One region of the Streptomyces sp. GMY02 genome, then DNA from elsewhere that is predicted to be linked to it. Evidence: riboswitches for the same ligand, from Rfam matches in the RefSeq annotation. Region 1 holds a riboswitch; each other region holds the start of a gene.

Region 1 (5,293 bases):
CGCTGCTCTGGGTCGGCTCGTACGCGAAGACCGAGCCCGTCTTCATCGGCATCCCGTTCTTCTACTGGTACCAGATGGCCTGGGTGCTGGTCTCGACCGGGCTGACCATGATCGCGTACCAGCTCTGGCAGCGTGACCAGCGCGCCCGTGCGGGAGGTGCGTCACGATGACCGACGGCGTGAACGGTGTGGCGCTCACCGTCTTCATCCTCTTCTTCGTGGCCGTCACGGTCATGGGCTTCCTGGCCGCGCGCTGGCGCAAGGCCGAGAACGAGCACAGCCTGGACGAATGGGGCCTGGGCGGCCGGTCGTTCGGCACCTGGGTCACCTGGTTCCTGCTCGGCGGCGACCTCTACACGGCGTACACCTTCGTGGCGGTCCCGGCGGCGATCTACGCGGCGGGCGCGGCCGGCTTCTTCGCCGTGCCGTACACCATTCTGGTCTACCCGCTGATCTTCACCTTCCTGCCCAGGCTGTGGTCGGTCTCGCACCGGCACGGGTACGTCACCACCTCGGACTTCGTCCGGGGGCGCTTCGGCTCGAAGGGCCTCTCGCTGGCGGTCGCGCTCACCGGCATCCTCGCGACCATGCCGTACATCGCACTCCAACTGGTCGGAATCCAGGCGGTGCTCGATGTGATGGGCCTCGGCGGCGGTGAGAACACCAACTGGTTCATCAAGGACCTGCCGCTGCTTCTCGCCTTCGGGGTGCTCGCCGCGTACACCTACTCGTCAGGGCTGCGCGCGCCCGCGCTGATCGCCTTCGTCAAGGACACCCTGATCTATCTGGTGATCGCGGTGGCCATCATCTACATCCCCATCAAACTGGGCGGTTTCGACGACATCTTCGCCAAGGCGGGCGAGGCGTTCGCACAGACCAATCCGGCGACCGGCGCGCCGCGCGGAGCGCTCGTACCGGGCGAGGCCGGGCAGTGGGGCTATGCCACCCTGGCGCTCGGTTCCGCGCTCGCGCTCTTCATGTATCCGCACTCCATCACGGCGACGCTGTCCAGCCGCAGCCGCGATGTGATCCGGCGCAACACCACGATCCTGCCGCTGTATTCGCTGATGCTCGGCCTGCTGGCGCTGCTGGGCTTCATGGCGATCGCCGCCGGAATCAAGGTCGACAACGGGCAGTTGGCGATCCCGCAGCTCTTCGAGAACATGTTCCCGGACTGGTTCGCGGGCGTGGCCTTCGCGGCCATCGGGATCGGCGCGCTGGTGCCGGCCGCGATCATGTCGATCGCCGCGGCCAATCTCTTCACCCGCAACATCTACAAGGACTTCATCAGGCCGGACGCGACCCCGGCGCAGGAGACCAAGGTGTCGAAGGTGGTCTCGCTGCTGGTGAAGGTGGGCGCGCTGGTCTTTGTGCTGTCCATGGACAAGACGGTGGCGATCAACTTCCAGTTGCTGGGCGGGATCTGGATCCTCCAGACGATGCCGGCCCTGGTCGGCGGCCTGTTCACCCGCTGGTTCCACCGCTGGGCACTGCTCGTCGGCTGGGGCGTCGGCATGCTGTACGGGACGGCCGCGGCGTACGGGGTGGCGAGCCCCACCCAGAAGCACTTCGGCGGATCGTCGGCGGAGATCCCGGGGATCGGCGAGATCGGCTACATCGGTCTGACGGCGTTCGTGCTGAACGTGGTGGTCACGGTGGTGCTGACGTTCGTGATGCGGGCGGTCAAGGCGCCCGAGGGCGTGGACGAGACGAGCCCGTCGGACTACACGGCGGACGCGGGGGATCCGGGGGTACGGGTCGAGCCGGCGAAGGAGACGTCGGGCGACCCGGTGCACTGAGCCGGTATCAGCCGTTCGTTCGGGCCGTCGCGCTTTCCCTGCTGGTCAGGGGGCGCGGCGGCCCGTTGTCGTACCCATGGCGCACACTCGGTGCATGGACTTCACGATCAGGGAGGCCGAGCCCGGGGAGTACGCGCGGCTCGGCGACATCACCGCGCAGGCGTATCTCGCGGACGGGCACCTGGACTTCGGTGCGGACGACCCGTATCTGCCCACGCTGCGGGATGTGGCCGCACGGGCGGCCGAGGCGGAGGTGCTGGCCGCCGTGGACCCGGGCGGGACCGTGCTGGGCGGGGTCACCCTGGTCCTGGCCGGCGGGCCCTGGGCGGACATCGCGCAGGACGGCGAGGCCGAGTTCCGGATGCTGGCGGTCGACCGGGCGGCCCGTGGCAGAGGCGTGGGCGAGGCGCTCGTCCGCGCCTGTGTGGAGCGCGCCCAGGACACGGAGGGCTGTATACGGCTGGTGCTGTCGACCCAGGCGTCCATGCGGCAGGCCCACCGGATCTATGAGCGCCTGGGCTTTGTCAGGACCCCGGAGCGGGACTGGGAACCGCTGCCGGATCTCCCGCTGCTCGCCTATGTCCTGGACCTGCCCGGCGCCGCCGACGGTGGTGCGCCCGGGGGCGGCTGACCGTACTCGACACTACATCTGGGGGGTGGCGCGACTCCCAGCCACCAGATGTATGCTCGATCTCGCTGTCGACGCAGGGGAATCCGGTGCGAATCCGGAACTGTCCCGCAACGGTGTGCTGTGGTGCGCTTTGCCGTGCCCGCGAGTCCGAGCGCCTGCCGACGGTGCGTCCGGGTCGGCCGATCCGGGCGCCGAGACGTCCGGGCCTCGCGGTTGGGCCGGTGGACGCCGCGCCGCGTGCTGCCCGGATCCCGGGAGTACGGCGGTGCGCGCCCCCGTGTTCCCTCGCGCCGGCCCGGAGCCGAGCGAGGGAGAGCACCACGTGACCATCGCGCCAGCGGATCCGGCGGCAGCCGCTCCGGGAATCACCGGGCCCGACGGCCGGGGCGACGCGCCGGCCGCCGGACCGGCCGGCGGACCGGGCGACGCGCTGCTGCGGGTCCTGACCGGACTGACCGCCGATCTGCCCGACGCCGACCCGGGCAGAGTGGCCGCCGCCGCGCTCCGGGGCGGTAACGCCCGGTCGGACGAGGCCGAGTTGCGCGGGCTCGCCGTGGAGGCGGCCGCCGGTCTGATCGCCGAGGACCCCTCGTACTCCCGGCTCGCCGCCCGGCTGCTCACCCGCGCGATCGCGGAGGAGGCGGCCGGCCAGGGCGCGGTGTCGTTCTCGGCGTCGGTCGCGATCGGGCACCGCGAGGGCCTGATCGCCGACCGTACGGCCCGTTTCGTCGCGCTGCACGCCGCCCGGCTCGACCGGCTGGCCGATCCGGCGGCCGACGACCGCTTCGGCTACTTCGGGCTGCGTACGCTCCACGACCGCTATCTGCTCAGGCACCCGATCACCCGCCGGGTGATCGAGACCCCGCAGCACTTCATGCTGCGGGTGGCCGGCGGACTCGCGGAGGACGAGTCGGCGCGGGCGCTGGACGAAGTCGCCGCGCTGTACGGGCTGATGAGCCGGCTGGAGTATCTGCCGTCCTCGCCGACGCTCTTCAACTCCGGTACCCGCCACCCCCAGATGTCCTCCTGCTATCTGCTGGACTCCCCGCTGGACGAGCTGGACTCGATCTACGAGCGGTACCACCAGGTGGCCAGGCTCTCCAAGCACGCGGGCGGCATCGGCATCCCGTACTCCCGTGTCCGCTCGCGCGGTTCACTGATCCGCGGCACCAACGGGCACTCCAACGGCATCGTCCCCTTCCTCCGCACCCTCGACTCCTCGGTCGCCGCGGTCAACCAGGGCGGCCGGCGCAAGGGCGCGGCCTGTGTCTATCTGGAGACCTGGCACGCGGATCTGGAGGAGTTCCTGGAGCTGCGCGACAACACCGGCGAGGACGCCAGGCGCACCCACAATCTGAATCTGGCGCACTGGATCCCGGACGAGTTCATGCGCCGGGTGGAGGCGGACGGCATGTGGTCGCTGTTCTCGCCCTCCGATGTGCCGGAGCTGGTGGATCTGTGGGGCGAGGAGTTCGACGGGGCCTACCGCGACGCGGAGGCGGCGGGGCTGGCCCGCAGGACCGTCCCGGCGCGCGAGCTGTACGGCAGGATGATGCGCACCCTCGCGCAGACCGGTAACGGCTGGATGACCTTCAAGGACGCGGCGAACCGTACGGCCAACCAGACCGCCGCGCCCGGCGCGGTCGTCCACTCGTCCAACCTCTGCACGGAGATCCTGGAGGTGACGGACGACGGCGAGACGGCCGTGTGCAACCTGGGATCGGTCAACCTGGCCGCGTTCGTGCTGGATCCGGGCGAGCGGGGCGAAGGGGACGCGCCGGGTACGTCCGGCGACGGGTTCGACTGGGAGCGGCTCGACGAGACGGTCCGTACGGCCGTGACCTTCCTCGACCGGGTCGTGGACATCAACTTCTACCCGACCGAGCAGGCCCGGAACTCCAACGCGAAGTGGCGGCCGGTGGGTCTGGGGGTCATGGGCCTCCAGGACGTCTTCTTCAAGAAGCGGCTCCCCTTCGACTCCCCCGAGGCCGCCGCGCTCTCCACGCGGATCGCCGAGCGGATCATGCTCGCCGCGTACGAGGCGTCCTGCGACCTCGCCGAGCGCTCAGGACCGCTGCCCGCCTGGTCCCGGACCCGCGCCGCCCGTGGTGTGCTGCACCCCGACCACTACGGTGTGGAGCCGGTCTGGCCGGAGCGCTGGGCGGCGCTCCGCGCCCGTATCGCCTCGACCGGGATGCGCAACGCGCTGCTCCTGGCGATCGCGCCGACGGCCACCATCGCGTCGATCGCGGGGGTGTACGAGTGCATCGAGCCGCAGGTCTCCAATCTCTTCAAGCGCGAGACGCTGTCGGGTGAGTTCCTCCAGGTCAACTCGTATCTGGTGGCGGACCTGAAGAGGCTGGGCGCCTGGGACTCGGGCTCGCGCGAGGCGCTGCGCGAGTCGAACGGCTCGGTGGCGGGCCTCAGCGGCGTCCCCGCGGAGATCCGCGCGCTGTACCGCACGGCGTGGGAGATCCCGCAGCGCGCGCTGATCGACATGGCGGCGGCGCGTACGCCGTATCTGGACCAGAGCCAGTCGCTGAACCTGTTCCTGGAGACGCCCACGATCGGGAAGCTCAGCTCGATGTACGCGTACGCCTGGAAGCAGGGGCTGAAGACGACGTACTACCTGCGCTCGCGCCCGGCGACCAGGATCGCGAGAGCGGCGGGCGCGTCGGGGGCCGCGGGCACCGCTCCCGTACCCGTGCCTTCCGGGTCCGTGCCTTCCGTACCCGTACAGGCCACACCGCAGGACGCGGTGGCCTGCTCCCTGGAGAACCCCGAGTCCTGCGAGGCGTGCCAGTAAATGACCACGGAGACAACGGACATGAAGACGAAGAACCTGCTGGACCCGGGTTTCGAAC
Region 2 (5,293 bases), 700 kb from region 1:
GCCTGGTCGCTGTAGCCGAGTTCGGAGGCCAGCTCGGCCCAGTCGACCGCCGAGGCACTGCCGGTGCCCGTGCGCGTGCCGGTGCCGCTGCTGGGGTCTGTGCCCGTGCCCGTCCCTGACCCCGTACCGGAGCCGGTCCCTCCGCCCGCGTCCGACTCGGCCCGTTCCAGCGCCTCATGGATGCGGTAGCGCAGGATCACCCACTTCGGCCCCACCCCCACATACGCCGCGAACAGCCGTTGCAGCGAGCGCGTCGAGACCCCCTCCGCCGTGGCGAGCTGGGCCACGCGCCGGATCGTACGGTCCGTCCTGATCCGGTCGGCCAGTGCCATGGCCTGGTCGGCCTGCGGATCCGGGCGCGGCCCGATGCCCAGGAGATACGTGTCGAGCGCGGCCACCCGGGCGTCCTCCCCGGCCCCACAGGCCCCGGCAGCCTCTCCGGTCCCACCGGCCTCATCGTCGCCGAGCACCGTCTCGATGTCCGCGTCCGTCGCCGGCATGACCTCGCCGAGCGGCACCCGCCGCCCTGTCCACTCCGATACGGGCCACCGTGGCGCGAACGGCCGGAAGCCGCCCGGCCTGAACTGCACCCCGCACACCCGGCCCCGCCCCTCCAGCCGCTGGCTGAACAGTTCCAGGCCGATGCCCGCCACCTCCGCGAAGGACGAGCCGCCGGGCCCGTACCCGAACCGCTGGAAGACCACGTTGACCGAGGGGTGCGGTACCACCTGCGAGACATACGGCTGGTCCAGATCCCAGTCGATCAGCCAGTAGTGCTCCAGATACGGCCGCAGGGACGGCGCCGGTGCGCGGCGCCGGAACCGTACGCGCGCGAAAAGCCCCGGGGCGTCGACGATGCCCCGGGTGTCGCGCCGCGGACCTGCCATGGCCGGATCCTATGCCGCGTTTGTCCGCCGTGACCTGTCGTGTTTGTTCAAGACGGCGGGCGGCGGCGATTCGTACGGTCGGGCCATGAGCGACAAGATCAGCAACATGTTGGAGGCGGCGGCCGACCGTACCGTCACCGTCGTCCGTGGCATCACCGATGAGCAGCTCGGCGCGCCGACGCCGTGCAGTGAGTACGACGTACGCGCGCTGGCGGCCCATCTCTTCCAGGTCGTCGTGAACTTCCAGGCGCTCGCGGCCAAGAAGGACGCCGATTTCACGGTCCCGCCCGAGCCGTTGGAGGGGGCGTGGCGCGAGCGGTTCGCGGAGGAGACCGTACGGCTCGTCGAGGCGTGGGCCGTGCCGGGCGCGGACGAGGGCACCACGGGGGCCATGGGGTTGCCGGCCAGGACGGTCGGCGCGATGGTGCTCGGCGATCTGACGGTGCACGGATGGGACCTGGCGCGGGCGACGGGGCAGCCGTACGAGCCGGCCGGGGTGCTTCTGGACGTGGTCGGGGAGGAGTTCAGGGCTCTGGCGCCGATGGGACGGGAGATGGGGATGTTCGGGGAACCGGTGCCGGTCGCGGAGGACGCGGGTCCGTTCGAGGTACTGCTCGCCGAGACGGGCCGCGACCCGGGCTGGACGCGACGCTAGGGAGTGTCTTGCCGATCTTGCCGATCTCGCTGATCTGGCCCGGGCTCGCGGGGCTCGCGTGGCCCGGCACGCACGCTCGCGGCGCTGTCCGGCGGGGTGCGCTGGGCGGCCGGCGCGTGCCGGAACCCGTGGCGCGCAGGGGGTGGCCTCAGGGGGTGGCAGTGTGCAGGGGGCGGCCGCCGAGGAGATTCCACCGGCCGCCGCGCCCGCTGAGTTCGACGGCGGACAGCGGCTGTATGTCGATCCGCCAGAACGACCCGGGACCCGCGCCGAGGGCGTGGACCGCGGCGGCGCGGATGACGTCCGGCTCGGCCACGGCGATGACGCGCCCGCCGGCGACCGTTTCGGAACCGAGGGTGTCCAGCCAGTCGGCGACGCGGGTGTGGAAGGTCCGCAGGGACTCCCCGCCGTGCGGCGCGACGGCCGGGTCGGAGAGCCACGCGGCCACCGACTCCGGTTCCGCGGCGGCCACTTCGTCGAGTGTCCGGCCCTGCCAGCGGCCCATCGCGCAGGGCGCGAGGTCCGGCAGTGGCTTGGCGTCCAGACCGAGGACCTCGGCGGTACGGCGGCAGCGCGCCGAGGGGGAGACGTACAGGGCGGCGGTACGGGGGAAGCTCTCCCGTACCGCTTCCGCCTGCCGGAGCCCCAGCGGGTCGAGAGCGTCCAGCACGTCGGTCGCGATTCCGGAGGTGCCGGTCCCGGTCCTGGAGCTGTCGGTCCCGGTCGTGTCGCTACGGGAGGTCGCGGTTCCGGACGCCGCGCTCCCGGACGCCGCGGTTCCGGAGGTCACAGTCCCGGACGTCGCGGTCCCGGACGCCGCGATGTCGGCCTCGACGTCCTCGACGGTGGCGAAACGCGCCTCGCGCAGTGCTGTGCTGATGGCCGGTGAGATGAACATCACCCGGGTCGTCATACGGCTCTCCTCGCTCCAGGGCTGCCGGGCCCGCACTCCAGGCCTGCCGGGCCCGCCAGTTGGGCCGGGCTCCCCGTCGGGCCGGTTTCCGGGCCGGTCCCCGGGCGGGTTACTCCGGGCACGTCGCCGGTCGGGGCCGCGCCGAGGGCCTCTTGGCCGGTCTGCCGGATCGCGGTACCTTCACGTCGGTATATACGACGGCAAGACGGAAGTCCGGTGAGAGTCCGGCACGGTCGCGCCACTGTATGCCGGGTGCCGGCCGCCGCGTAACAGCGCGCAGGCGGTACGGAGCCCGGTGAGTCAGACCCGACGGCCGTCGTTCGAGCTCCACTGAATGGGACGCGAGTTCCCCAAGGAGGTTCCGTCATGGCTGAGTCCATCGCGCCGCCGGTCGTTCCGTCCGTCGCCACCGGCGCCACCCACCCGGTGACACCGCTTCCACTGCGCGCGGTGCTGCCGTGGGCCGTGTTCGTGGGCACCCTGATGCTGGTCCTGCTCTACTTCGTCGGCGCCGAACAGGGCGCCACCTCGGTGTTCTCGGGAGCGGAAGTGCACGAATGGGTGCACGACGGCCGTCATCTGCTCGGTTTCCCCTGCCACTGACCGCTGACGGAGATCACGCACATGCATGCCTCCACCGTCAGAACTCTCCTGGTCCGCGGCATGATCGCGGGCGTGCTGGCCGGACTCTTCGCGTTCGCGCTGGCGTATGTGGCCGGTGAGCCCTCCGTACGGGACTCCATCGCGCTGGAGGAGACACAGTCCGCACCGGCGGCGAACGAGCACGCCGGGCACACCGCGGCGGCAGCGGAGCAAGAGGGAGAGGAAGAGGAAGAGGAACTGGTCAGCAGGCCGGTCCAGTCGACGTTCGGGCTGGCCACCGGTGTCCTGGTGTACGGAGTGGCCCTGGGCGGCATCGCCTCGCTGGTCTTCTCCGTCTGTCTGGGCAGGATCGGCCGGTTCGGGCCGAGGGCGACCGCGGCACTGATCGCGGGCGCGGCCTTCACCACGGTCTATCTGGTGCCGTTCCTGAAGTATCCGGCGACCCCGCCCGCGGTGGGCAACCCGGACACCATCGGCAAGCGCACCACGCTCTTCTTCCTGATGATCGTGCTCAGCGTGCTGCTGGCCGTCATCGCCGTCATCGCGGGCCGGAGGCTCGCTCCGCGGCTGGGCAACTGGAACGCGTCCGTCGTCGCCGGAGCCGGATATGTGGCCGCCGTGGCGGTCGCCTGTCTTGTCCTGCCCGCCAACTCCGATGCCGTACGGGAAACCTTCCCGGCGGCTCTCCTCTGGGAATTCCGCCTGGCCTCGCTGGGCGTGCAGGCGCTGCTGTGGACGGCCTTCGGGCTGATCTTCGGGGCGATGGCGGAGCGGGTGCTCATGCCGCGTGCCGCGCGGGCCGCCTCGGGCGCGGAAGCGGGCTTGAGCGGATCCGTACGGCCCTGACCTGACGGGCGCGGCGGGCGCGGGGGACGGCGGGAACATGCTGGAGAAGTACGGGCAGTGAAATACGGACAGTAGAGTGCAAGGTCGGTCTTTTTCCAGCATGTTCCAGCTCAGAGGTGTTTCCCGGTGAGCGCACCACCCCCTGCCTCCGCCTTGCCCCCGGTGAGCGCACCGTCCTTCACCTCCGCCTCGCCTCCGCCCTCGGTGACCGTCCCGCCCCCGGTGACCGTCGTCGGGATCGGTGCCGACGGCTGGGCCGGGCTTTCCGCGCCCGGGCGGGACGCGCTGCGTGCGGCCGGGGTGATCGTGGGCGGCGCCCGGCAGTTGGAGCTGCTGCCGCGCGACGAGTGCGCGGGGGAACGCGTGGTGTGGCCCTCGCCGCTGCGGCCCGCCGTACCCGGGGTGCTCGCGGCCCATGCCGGGCAGCGGCTGTGCGTACTGGCCAGCGGGGACCCGATGTTCTACGGGATCGGGCGCACGCTCATGGAAGTTGTGGGGGCGGACGCGGGGACCGGGACGCTGCGCGTACTGCCGCATCCGTCGTCCGTCTCGTACGCCTGCGCCCGGCTCGGCTGGCCGGTGGAAGAGACGGAGGTCGTCACCCTGGTCGGTCGGCCCGTCGAGCGGCTCGCCGCCGCGCTGTACGACGGCCGCCGGGTCCTGGTGCTGAGCGCGGGCGCGGCGACACCGGCCGAGGTGGCGGCGCTGCTGCGGGACCGGGGGTACGGGCCGAGCCGTATGCACGTACTCGAACAGCTCGGCGGGGAAAGGGAACGGCGGACGGAGAGCCTCGCGGAGGACTGGCAGGAGCGGGCGGGTGCGTCTGATCCCGTTCCCGCGTCTGATCCCGATCGCGCGTCTGTACCTGTTCCCGAGTCTGTACCTCTTCCCGAGTCTGTACCTGCTTCCGTGTCCGTACCTGTTTCCGCGTTCGATGCGCTGAATGTGGTGGCGGTCGAGTGCCGTCGTGCGCCGGGCGCGGTCCGGCTCGGCGCCGTGCCGGGCCTGCCGGACGAGGCGTACGAGCACGACGGCCAGCTCACCAAGCGCCATGTCCGCGCCGCCACGCTGGCCGCGCTGGCGCCCGCGCCGGGGGAACTGCTGTGGGACATCGGCGGCGGGTCGGGTTCGATCGCGGTCGAGTGGATGCGTACGCACCGGTCCTGCCGGGCGGTGTCCGTCGAGCGGGATCCCGTACGGGCGGAGCGCATCGGCCGCAACGCGCGGGCGCTCGGCGTCCCCGGCCTGCGGGTCGTCACGGGAGCCGCGCCCGGCGCGCTGGCGGGGCTGCCGGTGCCGGACGCGGTGTTCGTCGGCGGCGGGCTGACCGCGCCGGGCCTGCTGGACGCCTGCTGGGACGCGCTGCCGGAGGGCGGCCGGCTGGTGGCG
Region 3 (5,293 bases), 4.5 Mb from region 1:
CTGTCTCGCCGGACGAGGTGAGACCGGTCTGAGGACCCGGGGCGGCCGAGCGGGCCGGGCCGGGAGGACGGCCCGGAGACGGCGCGCTAGGAGACCGGCCCCCGGGTGCGGTGGGCTGCGGCGACCAGGTTCTCCAGGGACGTACGGACCTCCGCCCAGCTCCGGGTCTTCAGCCCGCAGTCGGGGTTCACCCACAGCCGCTCCGGCGGGATCGCCTCAAGTCCCCTGGCCAGCAAGGCGGTCATCTCCTCGGCCGACGGCACCCGCGGTGAGTGGATGTCGTACACCCCTGGTCCCGCCTCGCGCGGATAGCCCGCCGCCGCCAGTTCGCCGGCGACCCGCATATGTGAGCGAGCCGCCTCCAGACTGATCACATCGGCGTCCAGATCCTCGATGGCCGGCAGGATGTCGCCGAACTCCGCGTAGCACATGTGCGTGTGGATCTGGGTGCTCGGGCCGACCCCGGAGGTCGTCAGCCGGAACGCCTCGGTCGCCCAGTCCAGATACGCCAACCGGTCCGCCGCGCGCAGGGGCAGGGTCTCGCGGAGCGCCGGTTCGTCGACCTGGATCACTGCCGTACCGGCCGCCTCCAGATCCGCGACCTCGTCCCGCAGCGCGAGCGCCACCTGCCGGGCGGTCGCGCCGCGCGGCTGGTCGTCACGGACGAACGACCAGGCCAGCATGGTGACGGGCCCGGTCAGCATTCCCTTGACGGGCCGGGTGGTCAGCGACTGCGCGTACGAGATCGTGTCGACCGTCATCGGGGCGGGCCGGGAGACATCCCCCGCGAGCACCGGCGGCCGGACATAGCGGGTGCCGTACGACTGGACCCAGCCGTGCCGAGTGACCAGGAATCCGGTGAGGCGCTCGGCGAAGTACCGCACCATGTCGTCGCGTTCGGGCTCGCCGTGCACCAGGACATCGATGCCCGCCTTCTCCTGGAAGGCGATCACCTCGCGGATCTCGGCCCGGACGCGCTCGTCGTAACCGGCCGTGTCCCGCTGCCCCGCCCGCAGTTCGGCGCGTGCCGTGCGCAACTCGGCGGTCTGCGGGAACGATCCGACGGTCGTCGTCGGCAGTGGCGGCAGAGCGAGCCGCTCACGCTGCGCGGCGGCGCGCTCGGCGTACGGCTGCTCCCGGCGGGCGTCCGCGCCCGTCACGGCCGCACAGCGGGCCCGTACGACGGGATCGTGCGTGACGCCCGAGGAGGCCCGGGACGCCAGATCGGCGCGGTTGGCGGCGAGCCGGGCGGCGACGGTGTCCGTGCCCCGGGCGAGACCGCGGGCGAGGGTGACGACCTCGTCGGTCTTCTGGCGGGCGAAGGCCAGCCAGCGGACGAGCAGCGGATCGAGATCCTTCTCGGCGGCGGAGTCCAGCGGGACATGCAGCAGCGAGCAGGATGCCGACACATCGACCCGCTCGGCGAGACCGAGCAGGGTCGCGAGGGTCGTCAGCGAGGCCGCGAGATCGTTGATCCACACATTGCGCCCGTCGACCACCCCGGCGACCAGCCGCTTGCCGGGCAGCCCGCCGACGGCCGCGAGATCGTCGAGATTGGCGGCGGCAGGGCCTGTGAAGTCCAGCGCGAGCCCCTCGACAGGTGCCTTGGCCAGTACGGGCAGGGCCTCGCCGAGCCGGTCGAAGTACGAGGCGACCAGCAGCCGGGGCCGGTCGGTGAGCGCCCCGAGATGGCGGTAGGCGCGGGCGACCGCGTTCAGTTCGGCGGGCGTGCGGTCCTGGACCAGGGCGGGCTCGTCGATCTGCGCCCACTCGGCGCCGGCCGCGCGCAGATCGGCCAGCACCTCCGCGTACACCGGCAGCAGCCGGTCGAGCAGGGTGAGCGGCTCGAATCCGGCGGCCACCCCGGGCGCGGGCCTGGCGAGCAGCAGATAGGTGACCGGCCCGAGCAGCACCGGCCGGGCGCCGGTGTGACCGAGGGCGAGGGCCTCGCGCAGTTCACCGGTCTGCTTCCCGGAGTGGGCGGTGAAGACCGTGTCCGGTCCCAACTCGGGGACGAGGTAGTGGTAGTTGGTGTCGAACCACTTGGTCATCTCCAGCGGCGCGGCGTCCTGGGCACCGCGCGCCATGGCGAAGTAGCCGTCGAGCGCGTCGGCCTCGACGGCGGCCCGGTGCCTGGCCGGGACCGCGCCGACCATGACGCTGGTGTCGAGCACGTGGTCGTAGTACGAGAAGTGGCCGGTGGGCACTTCGTCGAGTCCGGCGTCGGCCAGCTCGCGCCAGGTGTCGCGGCGCAGCCCGGCGGCGGTCTCCCGCAGCGCGTCCGCGGTGACCCGGCCCTTCCAGTACCCCTCGATCGCTTTCTTCAGTTCCCGGTCGGCGCCCTGGCGGGGGTAGCCATGGACGGTGGACCTGGGCACGGGCCGCCGGCCCTGCCGTTCCGACCGGGGTGCCGCGGCTGCGGACGTGGGTGTCACGGGACTCTCCTTCGCGAGTCGTACGGGAGCGATCCCGGCGGGACTCGTGTGCGGCGAAGGAACGGAAGCCGGGGCAGGTACCGCCACACCGTGTGCCGCACAGCCATGTGCGGCGCCCACATGTGCCGCACACCCATGTGCGACACAGCCATGTGCCGTACATCCATGTGCCACGCAGCCATGTGGCGTGCGCCCGCCCGTATCCGCCGACCCGCCCACGAGGTCACCGAGATCTCCGTGCGCGGTCCTCGCACACGGGCAGTGGCAGGTCTTCGGACTCGCGGGCGCGCCTTGTGCCTGTACGCGATGTGCGTACGCGGACAAGGCATCTACTGGCCGTCGCTTCCCGGACGCGGTGCGTCCAGTGCGTATGACGGCGGTCGTTCCCACTCACCGCTGCGGGGCAGTCCCGGATTCCCACCGGGTTCCCTCTTGCGACGCGCCTGCCTGGCGGACAGGGCGAACCGACTGCGCGTCCAGCATAGGTCCGGAACTCGACATGCTCGAAACATGGGTCCTGAATACTGGCGCCATGGTCCACGAAGACGAACCGGTACTGCTCGACCGGGCGGGCCGCACCGCCCGCATCACGCTCAACCGGCCCCGCGCGCTCAACGCGCTCACCCACCCCATGGTGCTGCGGATCACCGAGGCGCTCGCCCGGTGGGAGAACGACGAGAGCGTGACAGCGGTGATCATCTCGGGCGCCGGCGAGCGCGGGCTGTGCGCCGGCGGCGACATCCGCGCGATCCATGAGGACGCGCGCACCGGCGGCGCCGCCTCACCCACCTTCTGGCGCGACGAGTACCGGCTCAACGCCCGGATCGCCCGCTTCCCCAAGCCCTATGTGGCACTGATGGACGGCATTGTGATGGGCGGCGGCGTCGGTGTCTCGGCGCACGGCACCGTCCGGATCGTCACCGAACGGTCGGCGGTCGCCATGCCCGAGACCGGCATCGGCCTCGTCCCCGATGTCGGCGGCACACATCTCCTCTCGCGCGCACCGGGCGAGCTGGGCACCCATCTCGCCCTCACCGGCCGGGCGGTGGGCGCCGCCGACGCGCTGCTCTGCGGCCTCGCGGATCACTTCGTACCCGCCGAGCGGCTGGACGCCGTACGGACCGCGCTCGCCGGCCCCGACGTACGTGAGGCGGCGCACGTGACCGCGACGGTACGGGGGTACGGGACGGCCGCGCCCGAGGGCCAACTCGCCGCGGACCGTGAGTGGATCGACCCCTGCTACGCGGCGGACACCGTGGAAGAGATCGTCGAGCGGCTGCTCGCCACCGGTCTGCCCGCGGCGAAGGAGGCCGCCGAGACGATCCTGACGCGGTCGCCCACCGTGCTCAAGGCAACCCTGGAAGCGCTGCGCCGGGTCCGTCTGCTGCCGACGCTGGAGGAGGCGCTCGACCAGGAGTACCGGGCCTCGTGCGCCGCGCTGGCCACGCCCGATCTGGTGGAGGGGATCAGGGCGCAGGTCATCGACAAGGACCGCAGGCCGCGGTGGTCCCCGAAGGAGCTGGCGCAGGTCACGGAGGCGGATGTGGCGCGGTTCTTCGCCCCGCCGCCGGGCGGCGACCTCGGACTGGCCGGCGGGGTCTGAGGGCGGAGCGCGTGGTCAGCGGCGGAGGTGGTGGCGCTTGCGCCAGGCGACCACCGCCGCGACCAGCCCGCTGACCACGATGAACCCCATCGCGATCAGGAACACCGGCGAGGTCGGCGAGGCGGCGCGGCTGCCCGCGACCACATACGCCGCGTTGTTGGGGATCGAACCGATCAGGGTCGCCAGCAGGAACGGTGTCCAGCGCATCCGGGAGACGGCCGCGCCGTAATTGATCGGGGCGAACGGCACACCGGGGAAGAGCCGGATGATCAGCATCGACCGGAAGCTGTGGGTGCTGAGCTGACGGTCTATCGCCTTCAGCCAGCGGCCCCGCAGCAGCGGACGGAGGGCGTCCTGGCCCAGCATGCGCCCGAGCCCGAAGGACATGGCCGCGCTCAGCACCGTCCCGGCGAGCGCGGCGACCAGCCCGAGATACGAACCGAGGAGCGCGCCGGAGGCGATGTTGAGCAGCGGGCGCGGTACGAACGCGGTGGCGCACAGCCCGTACCCCACGGTGAACAGCACCACGGCGACGCCCCCGCCGACGCGTGGCAGCCAGCCGTCGGACAGCAGCTTCTGCGGCTCATAGAGCAGCACCACCGTGGCCGCGGCACCGAGCAGCACCACGAGTACGGCGAATCTCGCCCAGGGCGAGAGAAGTGCCCGGTAGCAACGGAGCGCGAGGCTTCGCGAGGACCGGGGGGCGGTGTCGAGCACGCGGGGAGCGTAACCGACGAAGATGTCCGGTCGCCGGGGGCCTGGTGACGGAGGCCTCCCGTCCGGCGTGTGTCCGGCACAACACGGGCACACCGGGTCGAAGAACGCGCCGGTCAGCGGCGCCTCGGGCGGTCCCACGGCAGGAGTCGGCCAACTGCGGCCCGGCGGAAAATCGTTCGACGCGGGCGGACGGGCTGGGCGAGGATCGGGGACATGGTCCGGTACGCCTTCCCCGCAGCGCCGTCCGCAGTCGCGGACGCGCCGGAGGCTGCCGTCTTCCTCGTGGCGTGCACGGCCGCGCCTGTCGCACCCGTCGCGGCAGTCGTCCCGGCGGATGCCTTCGCAGCGGCCACGGATGCCGAAGCAGCGGCATCCGCCGCGGCAGCGCCCTTCGGCGGCGCCCGAAGCTGACCCTTCCCGGATCGTCCGGCGGACCCCGCAGGGGGAGGGTCGGCAAGGCCCGGGGGTCCCTCTCAGCTCCGAGTTCCGGGAAGGAACCAGCGAACCATGCCCAAGACGGCATACGTGCGCACCAAGC
Region 4 (5,293 bases), 3.8 Mb from region 1:
CCTCGGACAGCAGGGAGGGCGTGCGGCCGGGCACCGAGCTGGCGGTGAGCCAGAGGCGGGCCATCCATTCGAGCTGGGCGGTGCGGTCGTAGGCCTGGGCGAGGGTGGCGCCGTAGGTGACCGTGCCGTGGTTCTGGAGCAGACAGGCGCTGCGCCCGCGCAGCGCGTCGAGCATCCCTGCGGCCAGCTCGTCCGTGCCGTACAGGGCGTACGGAGCGACGCGGACCGGTCCGCCGAGCGCCGCCGACATGTAGTGGATCAGCGGCAGTTCGGACACGAGCGTGGAGACGGCGGTCGCGTGCACCGCGTGGGTGTGCACCACGGCCTGCGCGGAGGTGCTGCGGTACACCGCGAGGTGCAGTGGCAGCTCACTCGTCGGGGTGAACTCGCCGAGGACCTGGCGGCCGTCCGTATCGACCCCGACGGCGTCCTCCGGGCCGAGCCGCTCGTACGGGACTCCGCTGGGTGTGACCAGAATCAGTTCCCCGACCCGTACGGACACATTGCCCGAGGTGCCAACGACCAGTCCCTCCGCGGCCGTTCTGCGGGCGGTGTCCACCAGATCCCGCCATGCGCGCGCGATCGCGTCCTGTGTCTGCTGATCGGTCATACGGCGATCCTGCCAGCAGCGCCGGGCCGGGCGCGCACCGCGCTCCGGGTCACTCGAACGGAGGCGCGCGACGCCGATCCGGGACACCACAAAGGCGCCCGGAGTTCACCTCCCGTTCACTCTGACTCCCTACGTTCACCGAGGCCACCGACCTCACACGATTGCCTGGGTATTCGGTACATGGAACACATCACACTGCTGCTCGGGATCGTGATCGTGACAGCGCTCGTGTTCGATTTCACCAACGGTTTCCATGACACCGCCAACGCGATGGCGACGACCATCTCGACGGGCGCGCTGAAACCCCGGACCGCGGTGGCCATGTCGGCCGTGCTGAATCTGGTCGGCGCGTTCCTTTCCGTGGAGGTCGCCAAAACGATCTCCGGCGGGCTCATCAACGAGAACGGCATCAGGACCGAGGTGATCTTCGCGGCGCTGGTCGGCGCCATCCTCTGGAACCTGCTCACCTGGCTGCTCGGACTGCCGTCGAGTTCGTCGCACGCGCTGTTCGGCGGACTGATCGGCGCGACCCTGATGTCGGTCGGCACCTCCGGGGTCAATGGCGGTGTCGTCGTCACCAAGGTGCTGATTCCCGCGCTGGCCGCGCCCGTCGTCGCGGGTCTGGCGGCCCTGCTCGCGACGAGGCTGACGTACCGGATCGGCCGCCGCACCGACGACCGGGCCACCGCCAAGGGCTTTCGCGCCGGGCAGATCGCCTCGGCCGGACTGGTCTCCCTCGCCCATGGCACCAACGACGCGCAGAAGACCATGGGGGTCATCACGCTGGCGCTGGTCACCGGCGGTGTTCTCGCACCCGGTGCCAATCCGCCGCTGTGGGTGATCGTCTCGGCCGGTACGGCGATCGCGCTCGGTACGTACCTCGGGGGCTGGCGCATCATCCGCACCATGGGCACCGGCCTCACCGATCTCCGGCCGCAGCAGGGTTTCGCCGCCCAGACCAGTGCCGCGACCGTCATCCTGGCCTCCTCCCATCTGGGCTTCTCGCTCTCCACCACGCAGTCCTGCTCGGGCGCGGTGATGGGCGCGGGGCTCGGGCGCCGGGGCGGTACGGTCCGCTGGTCCACCGCGGGCCGGATGTTCGCCGCCTGGGGGCTGACGCTGCCCGCCGCCGGACTGGTGGCCGCAGGCGCGGAGTTCCTGACGAGGCAGGGCAGTTGGGGTGTCTCGGTCGTCGCCGCACTGCTGGTCGTGCTCTCCGGCGCGATCTGGCTCGCCGCACGCCGACGCCCGGTCGACCACACCAATGTCAACGAGACCGCGACCGGTGAGCCGGGTGGCAGGACCGCCCCCGCCGTCACCCCCTCCCCCGCGGCCACGGGGGATCTGTCGACCACCATCCCGGCGCCTCCGGGCGGCACGGGCGAACCGGCGCGCACCGCCCGGGTCTGAGCAGCGCCACGGCGCGGGAAAGAAAAGAAAAAGAGGGATGGGCATGAAGATCGACTGGGCGGCGCTCGGCTCCGTCTTCGGGGTCAGTCTGGCGGCGACCGTCGGGCTCGTGGGGCTGTTCACCCTGGGCGTGGTCGGACTGGCCAAGCACGAGTCCGCCACCGCCACCGCCGGGCACGGCGGGGCGGGTACGGCGGGTCTGGCGCGGGCGGGCGCGTATGCCTGCTTCGCGCTCTGTGTGGCCGCTGTGGCGTACGGGATCCGGCTGATCGTGGCCTGAACCGTCGTCCGGTCCGCTCGGGGTCGGCTCGGCGTCTGCTCCGGGTGCGTTCCCCGCCGGACCGCGGCCAGTGTGGGGCTTCGCACACTGTCCCGTCGCAGGTCAAGGATGAGTTGACGGGTGTTTGCGCAGCGTGGTGGACTTCCGGGGCCATTTACGACGGCAGAAGAGGAAGCCGGTGCGAATCCGGCGCGGTCCCGCCACTGTCACTGGGAGCCCTGTCCCAGGAGCCAGGAACTCTCGCCGCCGCACCACGTCGAGCCGGGGCGCGGACCCTGAGTGAGGACAAGTCGCCATGCCTGGCAGCGGTTCGTCCGCCATGCGCGGTGGCGGTTCGGCCGCCGAGCGGGTCTTCGCGTACGGCGCCACCGCCGGCCTGCTGGGCGACCGGCTGTTCGCCGATCCGCGCCGGGGTCATCCGGTGGCCGCGTTCGGCCGGGCGGCGGGGGCGGTCGAGCGGGTGCTGTGGCACAACCACCGTGGCTGGGGCGCGCTGCACACGCTGGTGTGCGCCGGAGGCGCCGTCGGCCTCGCTCTGCTCGCCGCCCGGGCCGCTGAAGGCACGGGCGGCGCGAGGGCAGGCCGTACCGCGTCCGTCGCGCTGACCGCCGTGGCCACCTGGTCCGTGGTCGGAGGTACATCCCTGGGCCGGGAGGCGCGTGCCATCGGCGCGGCGCTCGACGCCGGGGACATCGAGCTGGCGAGGGAGCGGCTGCCGCACCTGTGCGGGCGCGATCCGCAGAGCCTGAGCGGTCCTGAGCTGGCCCGCGCCGTCGTGGAGTCCGTCGCCGAGAACACCTCGGACGCCGTCGTGGGCGCGCTGCTGTGGGGCGCGGTCGCGGGGGTGCCGGGGCTCGTGGGGTTCCGCGCCGTGAACACCCTGGACGCGATGGTGGGTCACAAGTCGGCCGTGTATGGCCGGTTCGGGTGGGCGTCGGCCCGGCTCGACGATCTGGCCGGCTGGCCCGGGGCCCGGCTGACCGCCGCGCTGGCCGTCCTGGCCGGTGACGATCCGCGCGGGGCACTGCGGGCGGTGTGGCGGGACGCTCGGAAGCATCCGAGCCCCAACGCGGGCCCGGTGGAGGCGTCGTTCGCCGGCGCACTGGGCGTACGGCTCAGCGGGACGCTGGCGTACGGCGGGCGGGTGGAGCACCGGCCCGTACTGAACGGCGACGGGCGGCCGGTGAGGACGACCGACATCGAGCGGGCGGTACGGCTGTCGCGCCGGGTGAGCGGGCTGGCCCTCGCGGCCTGTGTCGCGGGCCGGTTCGCGTACGGGGCGATACGCCGTACGGCCTCGGCCTCGGCCTCAGCTTCGGCCTCCGCTTCCGCACACGGCGCGGCGGACCGTACGGCCATCAACTCGACGGACCGATGGGGGCGTGGATGAGCCGGGGCGGGCGCGGCGGTGGGCTGCTGGTGGCCGGGACCACCTCCGACGCGGGCAAGAGCGTCGTCACGGCGGGGATCTGCCGGTGGCTGGTACGCCGAGGGGTGAAGGTCGCGCCCTTCAAGGGGCAGAACATGTCGCTCAATTCGTTCGTGACGCGCGAGGGCGCGGAAATCGGGCGGGCGCAGGCGATGCAGGCGCAGGCGGCCCGGGTGGAGCCGACCGCGCTGATGAATCCCGTGCTGCTCAAGCCCGGTGGAGACCGCAGCAGTCAAGTGGTGCTGATGGGGCGGCCGGTGGGCGAGCTGAGCGCCAAGGGCTTCTTCGGCACAGTCGGAACGGACGGGACAAACGGGATTGACACAGACAGGGCGGATGGCGAAGCGCCGTCGGGAAGGGCCCTGCGCGGCGGGCGTCAAGAAGCCCTGCTCGGGACCGTCCTGGAGTGCCTGGAGGAGCTGCGCGCCACGCATGACGCGGTGATCTGCGAGGGCGCGGGCAGCCCCGCCGAGATCAATCTGCGCCGTACGGACATCGTGAACATGGGCATCGCACGGGCCGCGCGGCTGCCCGTGATGGTGGTCGGCGACATCGACCGGGGCGGGGTCTTCGCCTCCTTCTTCGGTACGACCGCGCTGCTGAGCCCCGAGGACCAGGCGCTGGTCGCGGGGTATCTGGTGAACAAGTTCCGGGGTGATGTGTCGCTGCTGGAACCGGGCCTCGAGATGCTCCGCGGGCTGACCGGACGCACCACGCTGGGGGTGCTCCCCTGGCGGCACGGCCTCGGTATCGACGAGGAGGACGGGCTGCGGGTGTCCCGGAACGGTGCCGCCGTGCGCGGGGCACCGGCGGCGCCCCCGCACGGCGAGGAGGTGCTCCGGGTCGCGGTCTGCGCCGTGCCGCTGATGTCCAACTTCACCGATGTGGACGCGCTGGCGGCGGAACCAGGGGTCGTGGTGCGGTTCGTCGACCGGCCCGAGGAGCTGGTGGACGCGGACCTCGTGGTGGTGCCCGGCACCCGCGGCACCGTGCGGGCGCTGGCCTGGCTGCGGGAGCGCGGGCTCGCCGACGCCCTGGCGCGGCGGGCCGCCGAGGGGCGCCCCGTGCTGGGGATCTGCGGCGGCTACCAGATCCTCGGCGAGCACATCGACGACGAGGTGGAGTCACGGGCGGGCGCCGTCGCGGGGCTGGGACTGCTGCCCGTACGGGTGCGGTTCGAGCCCGCGAAGACCCTGGCCAGACCGTCCGGGATCGCCCTCGGTGAGGCGGTGGAGGGGTACGAGATCCATCACGGCGTCGCTGACGTACGGGGAGGCGACGCCTTTGTCCGCGACGCGGAGGGGCGGGCCCTGGACGGCTGCCGGATGGGGCCGGTCCAGGGCACGCACTGGCACGGGGCGCTGGAGAGCGACGCGTTCCGGCGGCGCTTCCTGACGGAGGTGGCGCGGGCGGCGGGCCGGCGTTTCGTCCCCGCTCCCGGCACCAGCTTCGGCGCGCTGCGCGAGGAACAGCTCGACCTTCTCGGTGACCTCATCGAGGAGCACGCGGACACGGACGCGCTGCTGCGGCTGATCGAGGAGGGGGCGCCGGCCGGGCTGCCCTT

Evidence for each region. Region 1 has a riboswitch for cobalamin ahead of KQY30_RS11455 (ribonucleoside-diphosphate reductase subunit alpha). Riboswitches for the same ligand answer to the same signal wherever they lie in the genome.
Region 2: another riboswitch for cobalamin. It lies ahead of KQY30_RS14580 (CbtB-domain containing protein); the one in region 1 lies ahead of KQY30_RS11455 (ribonucleoside-diphosphate reductase subunit alpha).
Region 3: another riboswitch for cobalamin. It lies ahead of metE (5-methyltetrahydropteroyltriglutamate--homocysteine S-methyltransferase); the one in region 1 lies ahead of KQY30_RS11455 (ribonucleoside-diphosphate reductase subunit alpha).
Region 4: another riboswitch for cobalamin. It lies ahead of KQY30_RS28070 (cobalamin biosynthesis protein); the one in region 1 lies ahead of KQY30_RS11455 (ribonucleoside-diphosphate reductase subunit alpha).

Annotation. Positions count from the first base shown of each region.
Region 1 is NZ_CP077658.1:2,764,110-2,769,402, forward strand. Features, by position in the region: gene KQY30_RS11440 (DUF3311 domain-containing protein) at 1-170, shown strand, start outside; gene mctP (monocarboxylate uptake permease MctP) at 167-1,798, shown strand; gene KQY30_RS11450 (GNAT family N-acetyltransferase) at 1,893-2,429, shown strand; cobalamin riboswitch at 2,465-2,607, shown strand; gene KQY30_RS11455 (ribonucleoside-diphosphate reductase subunit alpha) at 2,794-5,235, shown strand; gene KQY30_RS11460 (ribonucleotide-diphosphate reductase subunit beta) at 5,257-5,293, shown strand, end outside.
Region 2 is NZ_CP077658.1:3,463,972-3,469,264, reverse strand. Features, by position in the region: gene KQY30_RS14595 (helix-turn-helix domain-containing protein) at 1-887, opposite strand, end outside; gene KQY30_RS14590 (TIGR03086 family metal-binding protein) at 973-1,542, shown strand; gene KQY30_RS14585 (histidine phosphatase family protein) at 1,691-2,455, opposite strand; cobalamin riboswitch at 2,624-2,782, shown strand; gene KQY30_RS14580 (CbtB-domain containing protein) at 2,822-3,058, shown strand; gene KQY30_RS14575 (CbtA family protein) at 3,080-3,904, shown strand; gene cbiE (precorrin-6y C5,15-methyltransferase (decarboxylating) subunit CbiE) at 4,109-5,293, shown strand, end outside.
Region 3 is NZ_CP077658.1:7,258,248-7,263,540, reverse strand. Features, by position in the region: gene KQY30_RS30935 (MFS transporter) at 1-32, shown strand, start outside; gene metE (5-methyltetrahydropteroyltriglutamate--homocysteine S-methyltransferase) at 87-2,378, opposite strand; cobalamin riboswitch at 2,681-2,919, opposite strand; gene KQY30_RS30925 (enoyl-CoA hydratase/isomerase family protein) at 2,968-4,038, shown strand; gene KQY30_RS30920 (TVP38/TMEM64 family protein) at 4,054-4,755, opposite strand; gene tuf (elongation factor Tu) at 5,263-5,293, shown strand, end outside.
Region 4 is NZ_CP077658.1:6,583,397-6,588,689, reverse strand. Features, by position in the region: gene KQY30_RS28085 (class II aldolase/adducin family protein) at 1-610, opposite strand, end outside; gene KQY30_RS28080 (inorganic phosphate transporter) at 791-2,020, shown strand; gene KQY30_RS28075 (hypothetical protein) at 2,064-2,300, shown strand; cobalamin riboswitch at 2,421-2,563, shown strand; gene KQY30_RS28070 (cobalamin biosynthesis protein) at 2,596-3,690, shown strand; gene KQY30_RS28065 (cobyric acid synthase) at 3,687-5,293, shown strand, end outside.